Regions from separate parts of the Martinezella sp. CNPSo 3964 genome, predicted to be linked through region 2. Evidence: predicted binding sites of a transcription regulator. Region 2 holds the regulator's gene; each other region holds the start of a gene.
The links. The regulator PhoB, encoded in region 2, activates phosphate uptake and scavenging genes when phosphate is short. The targets are predictions, from matches to a motif close to TGTCATNNANCTGTCAT.
Positions count from the first base shown of each region.

Region 1: phnF (phosphonate metabolism transcriptional regulator PhnF) is a predicted target of PhoB. The motif match lies at 3,328-3,344, and genes of this name have one in related genera.
Region 3: AC13Q5_RS00685 (esterase-like activity of phytase family protein) is a predicted target of PhoB. The motif match lies at 4,397-4,413, and genes of this name have one in related genera.

Region 1 covers NZ_JBXSOW010000006.1:271,681-277,197, reverse strand. Annotated here, with positions in the region: gene AC13Q5_RS20365 (acyltransferase family protein) at 1-656, opposite strand, end outside; one part of gene AC13Q5_RS20360 (IS5 family transposase) at 852-1,185, shown strand; one part of gene AC13Q5_RS20360 (IS5 family transposase) at 1,185-1,606, shown strand; gene AC13Q5_RS20355 (class I SAM-dependent methyltransferase) at 1,624-2,445, opposite strand; gene phnF (phosphonate metabolism transcriptional regulator PhnF) at 2,547-3,305, opposite strand; gene AC13Q5_RS20345 (extracellular solute-binding protein) at 3,528-4,775, shown strand; gene AC13Q5_RS20340 (carbohydrate ABC transporter permease) at 4,786-5,517, shown strand, end outside.
Region 2 covers NZ_JBXSOW010000007.1:137,147-142,663, reverse strand. Annotated here, with positions in the region: gene pstA (phosphate ABC transporter permease PstA) at 1-927, shown strand, start outside; gene pstB (phosphate ABC transporter ATP-binding protein PstB) at 942-1,757, shown strand; gene phoU (phosphate signaling complex protein PhoU) at 1,809-2,522, shown strand; gene phoB (phosphate regulon transcriptional regulator PhoB) at 2,554-3,237, shown strand; gene AC13Q5_RS21805 (GcrA family cell cycle regulator) at 3,330-3,857, opposite strand; gene AC13Q5_RS21800 (acetylornithine transaminase) at 4,283-5,482, shown strand.
Region 3 covers NZ_JBXSOW010000001.1:133,514-139,030, forward strand. Annotated here, with positions in the region: gene mfd (transcription-repair coupling factor) at 1-106, opposite strand, end outside; gene AC13Q5_RS00675 (FAD assembly factor SdhE) at 103-417, opposite strand; gene recG (ATP-dependent DNA helicase RecG) at 591-2,696, shown strand; gene AC13Q5_RS00685 (esterase-like activity of phytase family protein) at 2,739-4,226, opposite strand; gene AC13Q5_RS00690 (DUF502 domain-containing protein) at 4,465-5,163, opposite strand; gene glmS (glutamine--fructose-6-phosphate transaminase (isomerizing)) at 5,340-5,517, opposite strand, start outside.

The DNA of each region.
Region 1 (5,517 bases), on a different contig from region 2:
AGAATGATCGGGCTCGTCCAGAAGGCTATCTGGACATGGCTCTGATCGACGAGATTTCCGACGAGTGCCATGCCGACCATAAGCACAGACAGCCAGACGATCCCCAGCCTTATCGGCAAAAGGAGCGCCAGTGCGAAGAACACGTAGAACAGCATCTCGTAGTTCAGTGTCCAGCCGAGCGCGAGCACCGGCCTGACCTCATCCACACCACGCCCGGACGGAATGAAGAAATAAGATGCGAGAACATGGGATATGGAGCCGACGGGAACGGCGAGCAGCGAGGGTGCCGCGAGCGCGCCAAGCAGCATGATGCTCGTCAACAGCCAGTAAAGCGGGACGACGCGGGCGCAGCGCCGCAGGAAGAAGCGGAGCGAAGCGCCGCTCTTGCCGAACTCAGACGCCGCCGTATGGGTCATGATGAAGCCGGAAAGAACGAAGAATATGTCGACGCCGAAACCGAGATTCCAAGCGGAGCCATCGACCGCCGCACGTCCTGTCGCTGCAGCCAGCATCTCTGTTTCATGCAAGGCGTGGGCGATGACCACGGACGAGGCTGCGAGCGCGCGCAGCACCTGCAGGTTCAGGAGCATATGAGTGGATTTGCCGGCATCGCTGCCCGCATCTCGCCCCTCAAGTATTTCCCTATAAAACCTCACCGGAAAGCTCAGTAAATATTGCCTTGGATTTCCATTTGGTATCCAACACAATATAACAACTCGTCGCCCCGGGCATAAGTTGGCAGCCCTGCTTTAAATTATAGTTATTCTTCAGTTAATCTTTCATGCACTAGGGTCAGGACCTATTAAATTGGATTGAGATATGATTCTCACGGTTTCCAGAAGGAGACCGTGATGAGTGATTTGTTTCTGCTGAGCGAGCGCCAGATGTCTCGGATCGAGCCGTGTTTTCCCTTGGCCCATGGTGTTCCACGTGTCGATGATCGCCGTGTCATCAGCGGCATTGTCTACGTCATCAAGCATGGGCTGCAATGGAAGGATGCGCCAAAGGAGTACGGGCCGCACAAAACACTCTATAACCGCTTCATCCGTTGGAGCCGTCTTGGTGTGTTCGATCGCATTTTCGCGGCGCTTTCCGGTGAAGGGCCAAGGCCCGAGCGCATCATGATCGACGCCACACATCTGAAGGCACATCGCACGGCCGCAAGCCTGCTCAAAAGGGGGATGTTCCCCGTCGTATCGGGCGAACCAAAGGCGGACTGAACTCCAAACTGCACACCGTCTGCGATGGCGAAGGACGCCCCATCATCATGCTGCTCAGCGAAGGCCAGATGAGCGACCATAAGGGTGCTCGCCTTGTCCTGGAAGCCTTGCCACCTGCCAAAACACTGATTGCTGACCGAGGCTATGACAGCAACGCGTTCCGGGAGGCCTTACAGGCAAAGGGCATCGAACCCTGCATTCCATCCAGCCGAAGCAGGAAGGTCCCGTATCCCTACAACAAGGGGCTATACAAGAAACGGCACAAGGTCGAGAATCTCTTCGCCAAACTCAAGGACTGGCGACGCATCGCAACCCGTTACGATCGGTGTGCCCATACCTTCTTTTCAGCCATATGCATCGCAGCAGCCGTCATCTTCTGGCTATGAGTTAACGAGTCCTGAGCCTAGGCAGGATAAGCCGTCGCCAGTATGATATGCGCCTGAATTTTGGCAGCAACTTCGCCGGTACCATGCCTGGCTTCGATCGCGGCGGCGGCATGGTCGGTTGCCGCCTCAAGCTTCCCCGCTTCTCTGGCCTCGATTTCGGTGCGAAGCAGAGTTCCCTGACAATAGGCGACGGCTGGAAGGCGCGGTGAGGATGCCCGGCTTTGTTCGGCTCTCGTTTCGATCACAATTTCGGAGAAACCTGCAGCTTCGAGGTCGCCGCGAATCCGGTCCACATCGTGGTAACCATGCGGAGTGCGCGCGAGAAAGCGCGGCGGATCGTTCGGAAAAATCCTGGCAAGTGCGTTCGTCACATCATCCGCGAATATATTCTCTTCGATGCGGTCCCAGACGTTGAACAGGAAATGTCCGCCGCGCTTCAGAACGCGCTTTGCTTCGCGATAGGCCGAGATGCGATCAGGAAAGAACATCGCGCCGAACTGGCAAAAGACGAGGTCAAAGGATGAATTTTCGAACGGCAGCGCCATGGCATCCGCTTGCTGCCAAGTGATGCGGCTGTCCGGAGCTTGCCGCGAAGCGGCGTAATCGAGCATCGGCTGGTTGAGGTCGGTGACGACATAGCTTGCATCGGCGGTTAGTTTCGGCGCCAAGGCTCGGGTGACAACGCCGGTCCCCGCGGCAATTTCCAACACCGCGCCAGGCCGCAAGGACGCGGCTCGCCGTGCAATATCTGCTGCGTAAGGCTCGAAAATCAACGGCACCATGTGGCGGTCGTAGTTTTCCGGGATTGAGCCAGCGAATACCTTGTCTGCCTCCAACATCACCATCACCCGCTGCACGCCTGATAGACCGCAACATTAGCATATCGCAGCAGACGCGTCATTCGGGCTCTGAAGAGGCCAATCGCGCAGAACCGATCTGGTCAGCCCACTTCGCCGCGCGCAAGCACGTCCAGAAGCTGGCTGGTATTGTCGATCGAGAATTGTATGCGCTCACCCGGCCATACAGATTCCGAATAGGAGATCGGGGTGCCCTTGAGATCGACGTCCACCTTTCTCGACACAGCCACCGGCTGAGACATGGACTGGCAGAGTTGCTTCGCCTCCTCACTCGTCGGCAGACGAACGATGATATCGGTGCGCAGGCGGATATAGTCGGGGATGCCGTATTCGGCCAGAATGACGGTCACGCTTCTCCCGCTGCGCCGCGCCTCGTCGAAGCCCGGAAAACGACGCACGGGGTAATAGGCATGCGAATAGTTGATCGGCTCCTCGTCGGCGAAGCCTCGCCTCACGATATGGTAGACCGGCTCGCCTAGGGGAAGCCGCAAAGCTTCGGCGATCAGTTCCGAGGCCGGAACAACTTCTTCGTGGATGGCTTGGCCGAGCGGTTCCCTGCCCTGATCGAGCAGATTTTGCGAGAAGCGCGTACGTTCGGACAAGCGGTAATCGAGGCGACTATCCCGCACAAAGGTTCCGCGCCCCTGCTCGACCAGCACGAGTCCTCGGCTTTCGAGGCGGGAAATGGCCCGCCGTATGGTGTGCCGTCCGACACCAAAACGTTCCATCAGGTCGGATTCCGTCGGAAGCTGTGTCTTTGGTGACAGGCGGCCGGTCAGGATATCTTCAGCAATATCGCTTTCGACCTGTTGCCATTGCCCGTGCAGCAATTTCTTCTCCATGCCTGCCTTCCGAATTCAACCATGTCATTCGAATGTCATATATCGGCTACAGCATCGATTTTCAATCTCTGCCGAATATCGGAAATCTAGTAAACAACGACTTAAGTCAATTTCGCCATCGGACCTTGGTGCTTAGCCACATTCCCCTTCATATGGATGTCACTCGCTATCGTTAGGTAAATATCCGAATGTTTTATTAATCATTCGGATATTGAGGATAAGATGGTAGGGCTTAATCGTCGTCAATTTATCGCGGGTACGACCGCAGTCATCGGCACATCAATGGCTATGATCGGCAAGGCCCGGTCCGCCGATGCGGCCATCGAAATTTCGAGCACCTGGGGCTCCGACAAGCCCTTCCAGAAGGTCGTCGATGCATTCAACGCCAAGCAGCTGGGCGTCACGGTCACCAATCGTTTCGACGGCGACTATGAGGCGGTGACGGCCAAGGCCGTCGCAAGCGTTGCCGCGGGCCGCCCGCCGGCCATGATGGTCACCGGCTGGAAGTTCGGCTATTTCGCCAAACGCACGCTCGGCGCGCGCGACCTGCGCGAGATCAATGCGGCGAAAGCCGAAGCGATCCTTGCCAATTTCCGTTCGTCGGTTCTGCCGCTGGTCACCATCGACGGCGCCGTCATCGGCCTTCCCTGGGCCATGTCGACCCCGATCACCTATATCAACAGCGACATGTGGAAAGCTGCCGGCCTCGATCCAAATCTGCCGGAGACACCTGATACGAAGTGGCTTTACGAGACCGCGCGCAAGCTCGATGCATCCCTCAAGGGCAAGCACCCCACCTACCGCTCCCCGATCTCTCTTTCCAACAACGAATGGACGAGCCAGTCCTTCATCCAGAATGCCGGCGGCTTCATCATCGATCCCGATGGCAAGCTGGCGCTCAACAGCCCCGAAGCAATCGCCGGCATGACCGAATATTGCGCACCGGCCCATGAAGGCCTCTGGCTGCCCGTCAGCGACAAGGAGCAGACCGCCGCGTTCCAGGCCGGCGCCCTTGCCATCTGCACGACCAGCTCGACTGCCGCCGTCACCTTCCCCTTCGGCGCGGCAAAGGCCGTCACGACCAAGTTCCCAGGCCTGTCGGGACATCCGCGCAAGATGAACAGCGGCGGCAATTTCCTCGCCGTCTACACGCGCAACAAGGAACAGGCGGAAGCTTCGCTTGCCTTCCTTGAATTCTGTGCATCGAAGGAAGGCCAGGCGCTCTGGTCTCAGACCGGGTACCTCAACACCTCGAAGCATGACATCCCGCTCATCAACGAGTTCATGAAGCCGGCCGCTGCCCAGCTGACCGATGGCCTGACCGCGGAAACGATCTGGCCGGGCAAGCGTGGCCTCGAAGGCCAAGCCGTGTGGCGCAAGTGGGTTTCGCGCATGCTGCTCAAGGAAACGACGGTTGCCGACGGCATCAAGGGCGCTCATGACGAGCTTACCGGACTGATTTCGGCATAGGCTCCGCATCATGCCATTTCGTTTTCGATCGCTGGCCCCCTATCTATTCGTGGGGCCAGCCGTTCTTTCCGTTGCGATATTCCTATACGGCCCGCTGATCGCGTCGATGCTGCTATCGGTGGTCGACTGGAATTTGCTGTCGGCCGACATCCGCTTCGTCGGCGTCGACAACTACGCGTCCGTCTTCGACAATCCTGATTTCCGCATGGCGGCATGGAATACGCTGCTTTACTGTGCCGTCCTGATCCCCGCCGAGATCGTCATTCCGCTGATCTTTGCCGTCATGCTGCACGCGGTGCGCAAGAATCCGCTGCGGGGACTTTATCGCGGCAGCCTGTTCCTGCCGACGATCGTCGCCTATTCGGTTGCGGGTGTTGCCTGGTCCTGGCTGTTCAATCCGGTCAACGGCCTCTTCAACGAGGTGCTCGGCCATTTGGGCTTCCCGCCGTCGCGCTGGCATACGGATCCGAACCTTGCGCTTCTCTGCGTCAGCCTCGTCACCTTCTGGAAGACCTTCGGCCTCAACATGCTGCTCTGGCTGGCGGCGCTCGCAAACCTGCCGCATCAACTGCGTGAAGCGTCACAACTCGATGGCGCGGGCTCGACACGGCATTTCTTCAACATCAGCCTGCCGCTGATGACGCCGACTGCCTTCTTCATCAGCGTCACGACCTTCTTCCATGTACTTGACGACATCGTCGGCGTCATCGACGTGCTGACACACGGCGGACCCGCCGGCAGA
Region 2 (5,517 bases):
GTCGTGCTGCGTGACCGGGTCGTTGCCAACCCCTCGATCATAGGAACGACTGAGAACGTCACCTTCCTGGCCAGCGCCAATATCGATTCCGCCAACAAGGGCCAGATCGATCTCACCGTCGACGAAAAGGACCGCAAGATATCCGATCGGCAGATCGCCTGGATGAAGCAGCTCAGCGATAGCGGTGCGCTGTACAAGGCTTTCAACAGCGGCCTTTTCGTATCGGGCAATTCGAGCCGGCCGGAGGCCGCCGGTCTCGGTGTCGCGCTGATCGGCTCGCTCTATCTGATGCTGACCGTGCTCGTTCTTGCTCTGCCCGTCGGCGTTGCGGCGTCGATCTATCTGGAGGAGTTCGCGCCGAAGAACCGGCTGACGGATCTGATCGAGGTCAATATCAACAATCTCGCGGCCGTTCCTTCGATCGTCTACGGCTTGCTGGGTCTCTCGGTCTTCATCAACATGATGGGCCTGCCGCGTTCGGCCTCGCTGGTCGGCGGACTGGTGCTGAGCCTAATGACGCTGCCGATGATCATCATTGCCACGCGCTCGGCATTGCGGGCCGTGCCGCCGTCGATCCGCAGCGCGGCGCTCGGGCTAGGCGCGTCACGCATGCAGATGGTCTTCCATCACGTCCTGCCGCTTGCGATGCCGGGCATTCTGACGGGCACGATCCTCGGGCTTGCCCATGCGCTCGGCGAGACGGCGCCGCTGCTTTTGATCGGCATGGTCGCCTTTGTCGCCAACTATCCGGCATCGCCCCTCGATCCGTCGACGGCGCTGCCGGTGCAGATTTACATGTGGGCGAGCGAAGCCGAGCGTGCCTTCGTCGAAAGAACGTCCGGGGCCATCATCGTCCTGCTCTTCTTCCTCGTCGCAATGAATATCGGCGCCATCCTGCTGCGCCGCCGCTTCGAGCGGCGCTGGTAAGGGAGGGCCGTAGGATGAACATGATGACGGAAGCCGCAAGCGAAAAAGCATTGACCAAGAAGATGATGACGATCCCCTACAAGATGATCGGCCAGGACGTTTCGGTCTTCTATGGCGACAAGCGCGCGCTTTTCGACGTCAATCTGAAGATCCGTGCGAATACGGTCACGGCTCTGATCGGTCCTTCCGGTTGCGGCAAGTCCACCTTCCTGCGTTGCCTCAACCGCATGAACGATACGATCGAGACTTGCCGCGTCACCGGCAAGATCACGCTCGACGATCAGGATGTCTACGATAACAGCATTGATGTCGTTGAATTGCGCGCCCGCGTCGGCATGGTCTTCCAGAAGCCCAACCCGTTTCCGAAGTCGATCTATGAGAATGTCGCCTACGGTCCGCGCATCCATGGCCTGCATCGTTCGAAAGCCGATCTCGAACATATCGTCGAAACCAGCCTGCAGAAGGCCGGTCTTTGGGGCGAGGTGAAGGATCGGCTCCATGACGCCGGTACGAGCCTGTCGGGCGGTCAGCAGCAGCGTCTGTGCATCGCCCGCGCCGTTGCGGTCAGCCCGGAGGTCATCCTGATGGACGAGCCGTGCTCGGCGCTCGATCCGATTGCAACGGCCAAGGTCGAAGACCTTATCCACGAGCTGCGGGAAAATTTCACGATCGTCATCGTGACGCATTCCATGCAGCAGGCAGCCCGCGTTTCGCAACGCACCGCAATGTTCCACCTCGGCCACCTGGTCGAGGAGAATGACACCGATAAGATGTTCACCAATCCCGACGATTTCCGCACGCAGGATTACATCATGGGCCGTTTTGGTTGATGATGTCAGGCGCGCGGCTCATTTCACACAGTTCACCTTGAGGATAGAAAAATGGTCTCCACTCACATTCTCTCTGCCTACGACGAAGACCTGAAGTTCCTGACGCGCCGCATTGCGGAAATGGGCGGCCTGGCCGAGCAGATGGTCAGCGACAGCGTACGCGCGCTCGTCAACAGCGATGCCGGTCTTGCCCAGAAGGTCATTTCCGACGACGTCGTTCTCGACCATGCCGAGCGCGAAGTCGGCGACAAGGCGATCGTCACGATCGCTCGCCGCCAGCCGATGGCAGCCGACCTGCGTGAGATCATGGGTTCGATCCGCATCGCCTCCGACCTGGAGCGTGTTGGCGATCTTGGCAAGAACACCGCCAAGCGCGTCATCGCCGTTCAGGGCACCGGCGTTCCACGCCGCCTCGCTCGCGGCATCGAGCACCTCTCCGAACTGGCGCTGAGCCAGCTCAAGGAAGTTCTGGATGTCTACGCGACCCGCTCGCCCGACAAGGCCGTGTCGATCCGCGAACGCGACGAGGAAATCGACGCAATGTACACCTCGCTGTTCCGCGAGATGTTGACCTACATGATGGAGGATCCGCGCAACATCACCACCTGCACGCATCTTCTTTTCTGCGCCAAGAACATCGAGCGCATCGGCGACCATGCCACGAACATCGCCGAGACGATCTATTACATGGCGACAGGCGCGCAGCCGGAAGGCGAGCGCCCGAAAGACGATACCGCCAACACCGTCGGCGCGGTGACGGAATAATCTGGAAGCGAAGAAAGGAGACCATAGGCGCATGGTTCCGAGAGTTGCTGTTGTAGAAGACGAGGAAGCGCTTAGCGTTCTGCTGCGCTACAATCTTGAGGCCGAAGGCTTCGAGGTCGACACGATCCTCAGAGGCGATGAGGCTGAGCTGCGTCTCCAGGAGCGCATCCCCGATCTCCTGATCCTCGATTGGATGCTCCCCGGTGTATCCGGCATCGAGCTCTGCCGCCGGCTGCGTATGCGGCCGGAGACGGAGCGCCTGCCGATCATCATGCTGACGGCCCGCGGCGAGGAAAGCGAGCGCGTGCGTGGGCTTTCCACCGGCGCGGACGATTACGTCGTCAAGCCGTTCTCGACGCCGGAGCTGATGGCCCGCGTCAAGGCGATGCTGCGGCGTGCCCGCCCGGAGGTTCTCTCCACGGTGCTGCGCTGTGGCGATATCGAGCTGGACCGCGAAACCCATCGCGTCCATCGCAAGAGCCGCGAAGTGCGGTTGGGGCCAACGGAATTCCGCCTGCTGGAATTCTTGATGTCCTCGCCTGGACGCGTCTTCTCGCGTTCGCAGCTGCTCGACGGCGTATGGGGGCACGATATCTATGTCGACGAACGCACCGTCGACGTCCATGTCGGCCGTCTGCGCAAGGCGCTGAATTTCTCCAATATGCAGGATGTCATCCGCACCGTTCGTGGCGCGGGCTATTCCATGGAAGCCTGAGCGGCAAGGCCGCTCGGGCATTACGACATAGCGGCGGAAATATAAAAACGGGCCTCGAGGGGCCCGTTTTTCTTGGGTTTTGCTTATGGTTTTCAGCCGTTGTTGCGTCGGCGATCATGCACCGGCTGGTAGGCCATGCGCTGATGATAGGTGCAATAAGGCGACGAATCCGGGCTGTCGTTGCCGCAGAAGTGGAAATCATCCTTCAGCGGGTCGCCGACCGGCCACTTGCAGGTGCGTTCCGTCAGTTCCGTCAGGCCGAGCCGGCGGGAGATCGGAACGACGACATTTGCAGCCGGGCGATATTGAATTTCGTTGACGGAATCGACCTCGATCTCTTCCTTCAGCATGGTTGCGCCCTGCTGACGGGTGACCACCGTGCGGGTAGCAACGCGCGATCCGTAGCTTGCGGCGCGAGGCGCTGCGGCGCTGCGCTTCGGCGTGCGCGCTGTGGTTGTCGTGCCGCCCGCCTTCGCTCGACCGGGAAGGTTCAGGCGATGCACCTTGCCGATGACGGCATTACGGCTCACGTCACCGAGCTGCGCAGCAATTTGGCTGGCGCTCAACCCTTCGGACCATAGCTTTTTCAGCTTCTCGACGCGTTCGTCTGTCCAATTCATGCCCTGTCTCCGCTGTCGCGTTTCCGATGGCAGAATCCCTCACCATTGCCTCGCATGGGAACAAGGCGCGAAACGCTCTAAAATTGTGGTGACTAGTTCCGCCGCATGCAGTCTAGCAATTGGTTTTTAACCTAGTGTGAGGCTGACTCCGTGACAAGAGTCGCGAGAATCTTGAGGAATCGATTTCGAGGTTTTCCCCAACTTGCTGCCCAGGCGTGGCATTTCTGCAATAGGCGCCGCCGAACCCATCTCTTTCGCCCGCAAGCGCTATCTCGCACCTGCTAAAGCGCCAGTTTTGTTGACATCGCGGTGCAAAACATCAATAGTGCCCAAGCCGCCGCAAGGCGGCATTTTTGATTTTTTCGGACCCGTTTCATCAAATGGAAGCGATCGGTCCTTAAAGTTGTGATCGAGGAGATATGGCCATGGCCGAGACCACGCCGCTTTATGACACCTATATGCGCGCTCCGCTACGGTTCGAGCGAGGCGAGGGCGTCTGGCTGGTCACCGAAAATGGCGAGCGCTACCTCGATTTCGCGGCCGGCGTCGCGGTCAACTCGCTCGGCCATGCCCATCCCCATCTTGTTGCCGAATTGAAGGCCCAGGCTGACAAGGTCTGGCACCTTTCCAACCTCTATGAGGTGCCCGGTCAGGAGAAGCTGTCGAAGCGGCTGACGGAAGCCACCTTCGCCGACAAGGTGTTCTTCACCAATTCGGGTGCAGAAGCGCTGGAATGCGCCATCAAGACGGCACGGCGCTATCAGTTCGCCAAGGGGCATCCTGAAAAGTTCCATATCATCACCTTCGAAGGTGCGTTCCATGGCCGCACGATCGCGACGATCGCTGCCGGTGGTCAGGAAAAGTATATCGAAGGTTTCGGTCCGAAGGCGCCGGGCTTCGACCAGGTGCAGTTCGGCGATCTCGATGCCGTGCGTGCCGCTATCACCGACGCGACGGCCGCGATCCTGATCGAACCGGTGCAGGGCGAGGGCGGCATCCGCCCGGCCACCAATGAATTCCTGCGGGGGCTGCGCCAGATCTGCGACGAGCACGGCCTGCTGTTGATCCTTGATGAAGTGCAGTGCGGCGTCGGCCGAACGGGCAAGCTGTTTGCCCATGAATGGGCTGGCATCAAGCCTGACATCATGGCGGTCGCCAAGGGTATCGGCGGTGGTTTCCCGCTCGGTGCGTGCCTTGCGACGGCGGAAGCTGCTTCCGGCATGAAGGCGGGCACGCACGGCTCGACTTATGGCGGCAATCCGCTTGCCATGGCCGTCGGCAACGCCGTTCTCGACATCGTGCTCGCCGAAGGCTTCCTGCAACATGTGCGCGATATCGCGCTGGTGTTCCGTCAGGGGCTGGCCTCGCTCAAGGATCGCTTCCCCGACATCATCGAGGATGTTCGCGGCGAAGGCCTGATGCTGGGCGTCAAGGCGGCCATTCCGCAGGCGGAGCTGCTGCAGGCGATCCGTGCGGAGCACCTGCTTGGCGTGCCGGCCGGCGACAACGTCATCCGCTTGCTGCCGCCGCTGGTCGTGACTGCCGAAGAAGCACGCGAAGGTCTCGCTCGCCTGGAGCGTGCCGCCGAGCGTGCGCGCGCCGCCCGCACTAAAAAATCGGCTTGAGTTCAACGCCCGCAGTCGGGGCGTTCCTGCCCCAC
Region 3 (5,517 bases), on a different contig from region 2:
TTGCCATTTCGGCGATCAGGAACGGCTCAAGACCGGCCGGGACATGACCGATCGTCATCGGCTCGCTGGCGGCGAGCAGCTTCTTCGCGTCGAAACCGGGGATCATTTCGTTAGTCCAAACCTTTCGGCGATCTCTTCGAAATCGGGCTTGTAGGAGGCCAGGCGCTCAAAGAGCGGTGTGCGCAGATGCTGCGGCGTCGGCTCGCTACCGAGGATCCATTTCAGAAGATCATTGTCCTCTTCGGCCATGATGCGCTCGAGCTCATCAAGCTCAGCCTCCGGAAGACCCGGCAACTCATTGTCGGCGAACTGGCCGAAGACCAAATCCATCTCGCGGATGCCGCGATGCCAACAGCGGAAAAGGATGCGCCGACGACGGGGATCGAGATCGGCACTGCTGAGGGTAAGCCCAGTCATCAGGAACACCTTTATGTTGATGGGTCTCTATAAAACCAGCGCTCAAAGGTGGGAACCGGTTTTTCAGAAAAAAGCACCTGCGATGCAATTTTCCGGGGAGTGTTTGACGCAATGAGGCCGAGTTCTTCGCCGCCCCTTGCCAAATGCGCCCTGCCCGTCGCATTTTGCCGGCCATGCGTCCCGCCATCCTCGACCCGCTGTTTGCCTCCATCTCCTCGCTGCCTGGCGTCGGGCCGAAGGTATCCGAGCTGCTGGTGAAACTGCTCGATCGCGAGACGATCGACGATTGCCGCGTTATCGACCTTATCTTCCATGCGCCGCATTCGATCATCGACCGGCGCGAGCAGCCGGGTATCGCCCGCGCGCCGCAAGGCGCCATCGTCACCATTACGGGCCGCGTCGACCGGCACCAGCCCCCGCCGAACCCGCGCAGCAATGTGCCCTATCGGGTCTATCTGCATGACGAAACCGGCGAGCTTGCACTGGTTTTCTTCCGTGGCAAGGCGCAATGGCTCGAAAAGCAGCTGCCGATCGACGAGACGGTCACGGTCAGCGGCAAGGTCGACTGGTTCAACGGCCGGCCGTCGATGGTGCATCCCGACTATATCATGCGCGAAAGCGAGGCGGAGAACCTGCCGCTGGTCGAACCGGTCTATCCACTGACCGCCGGCCTCACGCCGAAATTCCTGCGCAAGACCATCGAGGGCGCGCTCCCGCGGATTCCGCAACTGCCCGAATGGGATGATATCGCTCTGACGCAGAAGCAGGGCTTTCCCTCGATCTCCGACAGCTTCCATATGCTGCATGCGCCGCAGGACGCCGCCGATATCGACCCGCAGGCACCTGCCCGCCGCCGGCTTGCCTATGACGAGTTCCTGGCGGGGCAATTGTCGCTCTCCCTGGTTCGCCAAAGGCTGCGCAAGGTTGCGGGGCAGCCAGTGCATGCTACTGGAGAAATCAGCGGCAAGATATTAGAATCCCTACCCTTCTCCATGACGAATAGTCAGCGCGATGCGGTCGCCGATATTCTGAAGGATATGGCTGGCACCGAGCGCATGCTGCGGCTGCTGCAGGGCGATGTCGGCGCGGGCAAGACGCTGGTGGCGCTGATGGCGATCGCGGCCGTGATCGAAAGCGGCGGCCAGGCCGTGCTGATGGCGCCGACCGAAATCCTTGCCCGGCAACACTTCGCAACGATCTCGAAATTCGCCGCCAGTGTAAACCTTTCCGTCGAAGTGCTCACAGGCCGCACGAAGGGCCGTGAGCGAGATGCCATCCTGGAGCGTATTGCCTCCGGCGAGGCGCAGATCATCATCGGCACCCACGCTTTGTTCCAGGATAGCGTCGCCTATGCCAATCTCATGCTGGCTGTCGTCGACGAGCAGCATCGCTTCGGCGTCCATCAGCGTCTGCGCCTGACCGCGAAGGGCATCTCGCCCCACATGCTCGTCATGACCGCGACACCGATCCCGCGAACGCTGGTGCTGGCCGCTTTTGGCGACATGGACGTTTCCAAACTCACTGAGAAGCCGGCGGGCCGCAAGCCGATCCAGACGATCACCGTTCCGAACGAACGTACCGGCGATATCGTCACCCGCTTGAGAAGCGCACTCTCCGAAGGCAAGAAAGCCTATTGGATATGCCCACTTGTCGAGGAATCCGAAGAATCCGATTTAATGTCGGTCGAGGAACGACATGAGACATTGACCAAGGCGCTCGGCCCCGGCATCGGCCTCATCCATGGCCGTATGAGCGGTCCGGAAAAAGATGCCGTCATGATGGCCTTCAAGAACGGCGAGATCCGTCTCCTGGTCGCCACGACTGTCGTCGAAGTGGGTGTCGATGTGCCCGATGCGACGATCATGATCATCGAACATGCGGAGCGCTTCGGTCTGGCGCAGCTTCACCAGCTGCGCGGGCGCGTCGGACGCGGCGATGAAGCCTCGACGTGCATTCTTCTCTACAAGGGACCGCTCGGCGAAACCGGCCATGCGCGGCTGTCGATCATGCGCGACACAGAGGATGGCTTCCGGATTGCCGAGGAGGATTTGAAGCTGCGTGGCGAAGGTGAGCTTCTCGGCACGCGCCAGTCCGGAACACCGGGCTTCCGCATCGCCAGCCTTGAGGCTCATGCCGATCTTCTGGAAATCGCCCGCAAGGATGCCGCCTATCTCATCGAGCGCGATCCGGATCTGACGAGCGAGCGCGGGAATGCGGTTCGTACCCTGCTCTACCTCTTCCGCCGCGACGAGGCGATCCGCTTCCTCCGGGCGGGATGAGCGGATGGACGCGATTGCCGCGTCCATCCCAGTCTCACAAGATCACTTGCCGGCAAGACCCGGAATGGTGACCTGAAACACCTGGAACATGGTGTCGACATCGGCTCCGCCATCACCCTTGTAGGCGGCGCCGACCTGGAAGCCGTCCTGGGTCAGGAAGTCGTTGTCGTTGGCGACGAACAGGAAGTAATCGTCCGGCAGCTTCGGATCCTGAATACTGACGAGTGACATGGCTTCCCACTTTTCCGAGAGGTTATTGCGGTCGTTCGGCGCGCCATTGTGCAGGCCGAAGCGAGCGAGATCGGCGCTGTCGTTGATATCGATGAATTGGCTGACCGTTGCCGGCTTCACCGAAGGATCGAGAATACCCTTCGGCGCGACCGCGGTATCGGCATCGAACTTACCGCCGGCAATATCGGTCGCTGCGGACACATCGACAGCAACGATGCTGCGATAGAGCGACTTGTCGCCCTTCTGGCCGTAACCGTTGTTGCTGTCGCGCGCCAGCATCAGGAAGGTCTGTGACGAAAGCGCGTAGATCTCACTCTGGGCGGCAACAGCTGTCTTGCCCTTGTCATTCGTGAACACCGGCAGCGGCACGACGTATTCATGGACCAGCTTCAGATTTGCAGGATCGGCGGCATCATAGACCAGCGCGCGAGTGTTCTGGCGCGTGGAGCTGGAATCGCCGCCATCCTGGCGGGTTGCGGACTGCAGCACGGCGATCAGGAACTTGCCATCGGGCGTCAGCGACATGCCTTCCAGACCCTGGTTGTTCTGGCGGCCGCTGGTCGGATCCTTCGGATCCGGAGCGGTTTCACCGGGGCCGGGATTATTGGAGGCAAAATTGACGACGCCATTGCGCATCGGCAGCAGGGCCGCCGGCGGAGGAGTGGCGGACATCATGCGGCCATCGGCAGCGAAGCGGTAGATATAGGGACCGTACTCGTCGCTGATGAACATCGTGCCGTCGGGCAAATGCGCGACGGCTTCGGTGTCGAGAGAAATCTTACCGTTCGGCGCCTGGGGCAGCAGAGGCATGTTGCCTTCCGCCTTGCGGGTACCGTTCGCCGGGTCGAGACCGGTGGTGTCGGCGCCCTTGTCATCCTTCAACAGTGTCGTATCGACGAGCTTTGCGTCGACGCCCGACTGTTCCTTGCCGGCCGGCGGGGTGATGCCCAGCGCTACGGGCGTCAGCGTGACTTCAATCGTGTTCAGGCGCGGGCGATAATCGGTCGTGCCAACGGCATTGTAGCCGCGGTCCGGCAGCAGCCACAGCGCCCCTTTGTAGGTGCCGTCGGCATTGCGGACCCAGCTCTTGGCGTCGATCGACATGCCAGAACCCGAGCCGAAAGTTTCGCCGAACTTGTCGCGCAGATTGGCCGGGATGCGGCCTACAGCGACGCGGCCCTTGTTGACAAGCGTCACGCCTTCGACCGTCACGGATTTATCTGCAAGCGCCACCACGGGCGCCATTAAAACAAATGTGGCAAATACCGCCGACAGCAGCGCCAGGCTCTTCGAATGCATATATCTCAAGACAATATCCTCCTGATGAAAAGCTTTGTGGAGACAACGGCATCCATCTTCGGCCCGTTTTGCGTCCGCGCCGAAAAACGACTGCCCGGCGCCGGTGCCCCGAACATCGATGCTGAGATACATGCTATTATCTGCCCCAGCTGACGATCTACGTCGTCAATATGATAGAGGCATGACAGTTCGCGCCCCGCGCGAAGATATTGATCCAACTATCGGAAGATGAGCAATTCTAGGTCAAGGACTTTAGAGGAACCGGCTGCCGCAATTCCTTGGCGGGCAGCAGTTCCTTATAGTCAGGGGCTACGAGACCGCCCGAGATCAGCAGCTTGGCGCCGTCCTCGGGGCTCATATCGAGCACCGTGATCTTTTCGCGCGGAACGAAAACCAGAAATCCGGCCGTCGGCACCGGCGTTGGCGGCAGGAAAACCGCCACCATGTCCTGTCCCATGGCGTTGAATTTCGAGGCAATCTCGCCCTTGGCATCCGTCGATATGAAGACCATGGACCAGAGACCCGGGCTCGGATATTCGATCAGCCCGACCTTCTTGAACGAGGTGCCCTGCTCCTTCAGCACCGTTTCGAAGATCTGCTTGACGCTCTTGTAGATGGTCCGCACCAGCGGCACGCGATTGACGATCGACTCGCCGACGCGGACGATGCTCTGCCCGATAAGGTTCTTGGCGAGAAAACCGACCAGCGTGATGAAGATCATCGCGATCAGCAGGCCGGTGCCGGGAACGGCAAAATTGAGATAGCTCTCAGGATCGTAGCGCGCAGGAATATAGGGGCGGACCCAGCTATCGGCCCAGTGGACCACCGACCAGGTCAACCAAAGGGTAATGGCAATCGGAGCGCAGATGATCAGGCCGGCCAGGAAATTGTTTCTGATCCGTGTGGTTACGGACATTTTGATGAGTTTTTCAGTCATTCGCCGCTCGAAAACTCCGTTCCGCCGCCTACCGCTACCCGGCAAATCCTCCCCACCATCTCCGTAGACGAATCGTGCCAGAAATCCGGGCGGCACACAACCCGCCAGCCGCTTCACCGCGCCGAACTAAGGCCTGGCTCACGACGACGTGACGGGAAGTGCGGGACGGAAAGCGCTTATTCCACGGTGACCGATTTGGCGAGATTGCGCGGCTGATCGACGTCCGTGCCCATGAAGACAGCCGTATGATAGGCAAGCAATTGAATCGGCAGCGAAAAGATGATCGGCGCGATGATTTCGTCGACAACGGGCAAGGTAATGGTCGCCATGGTTGGCAAGGTCGAGGCTGCCGCG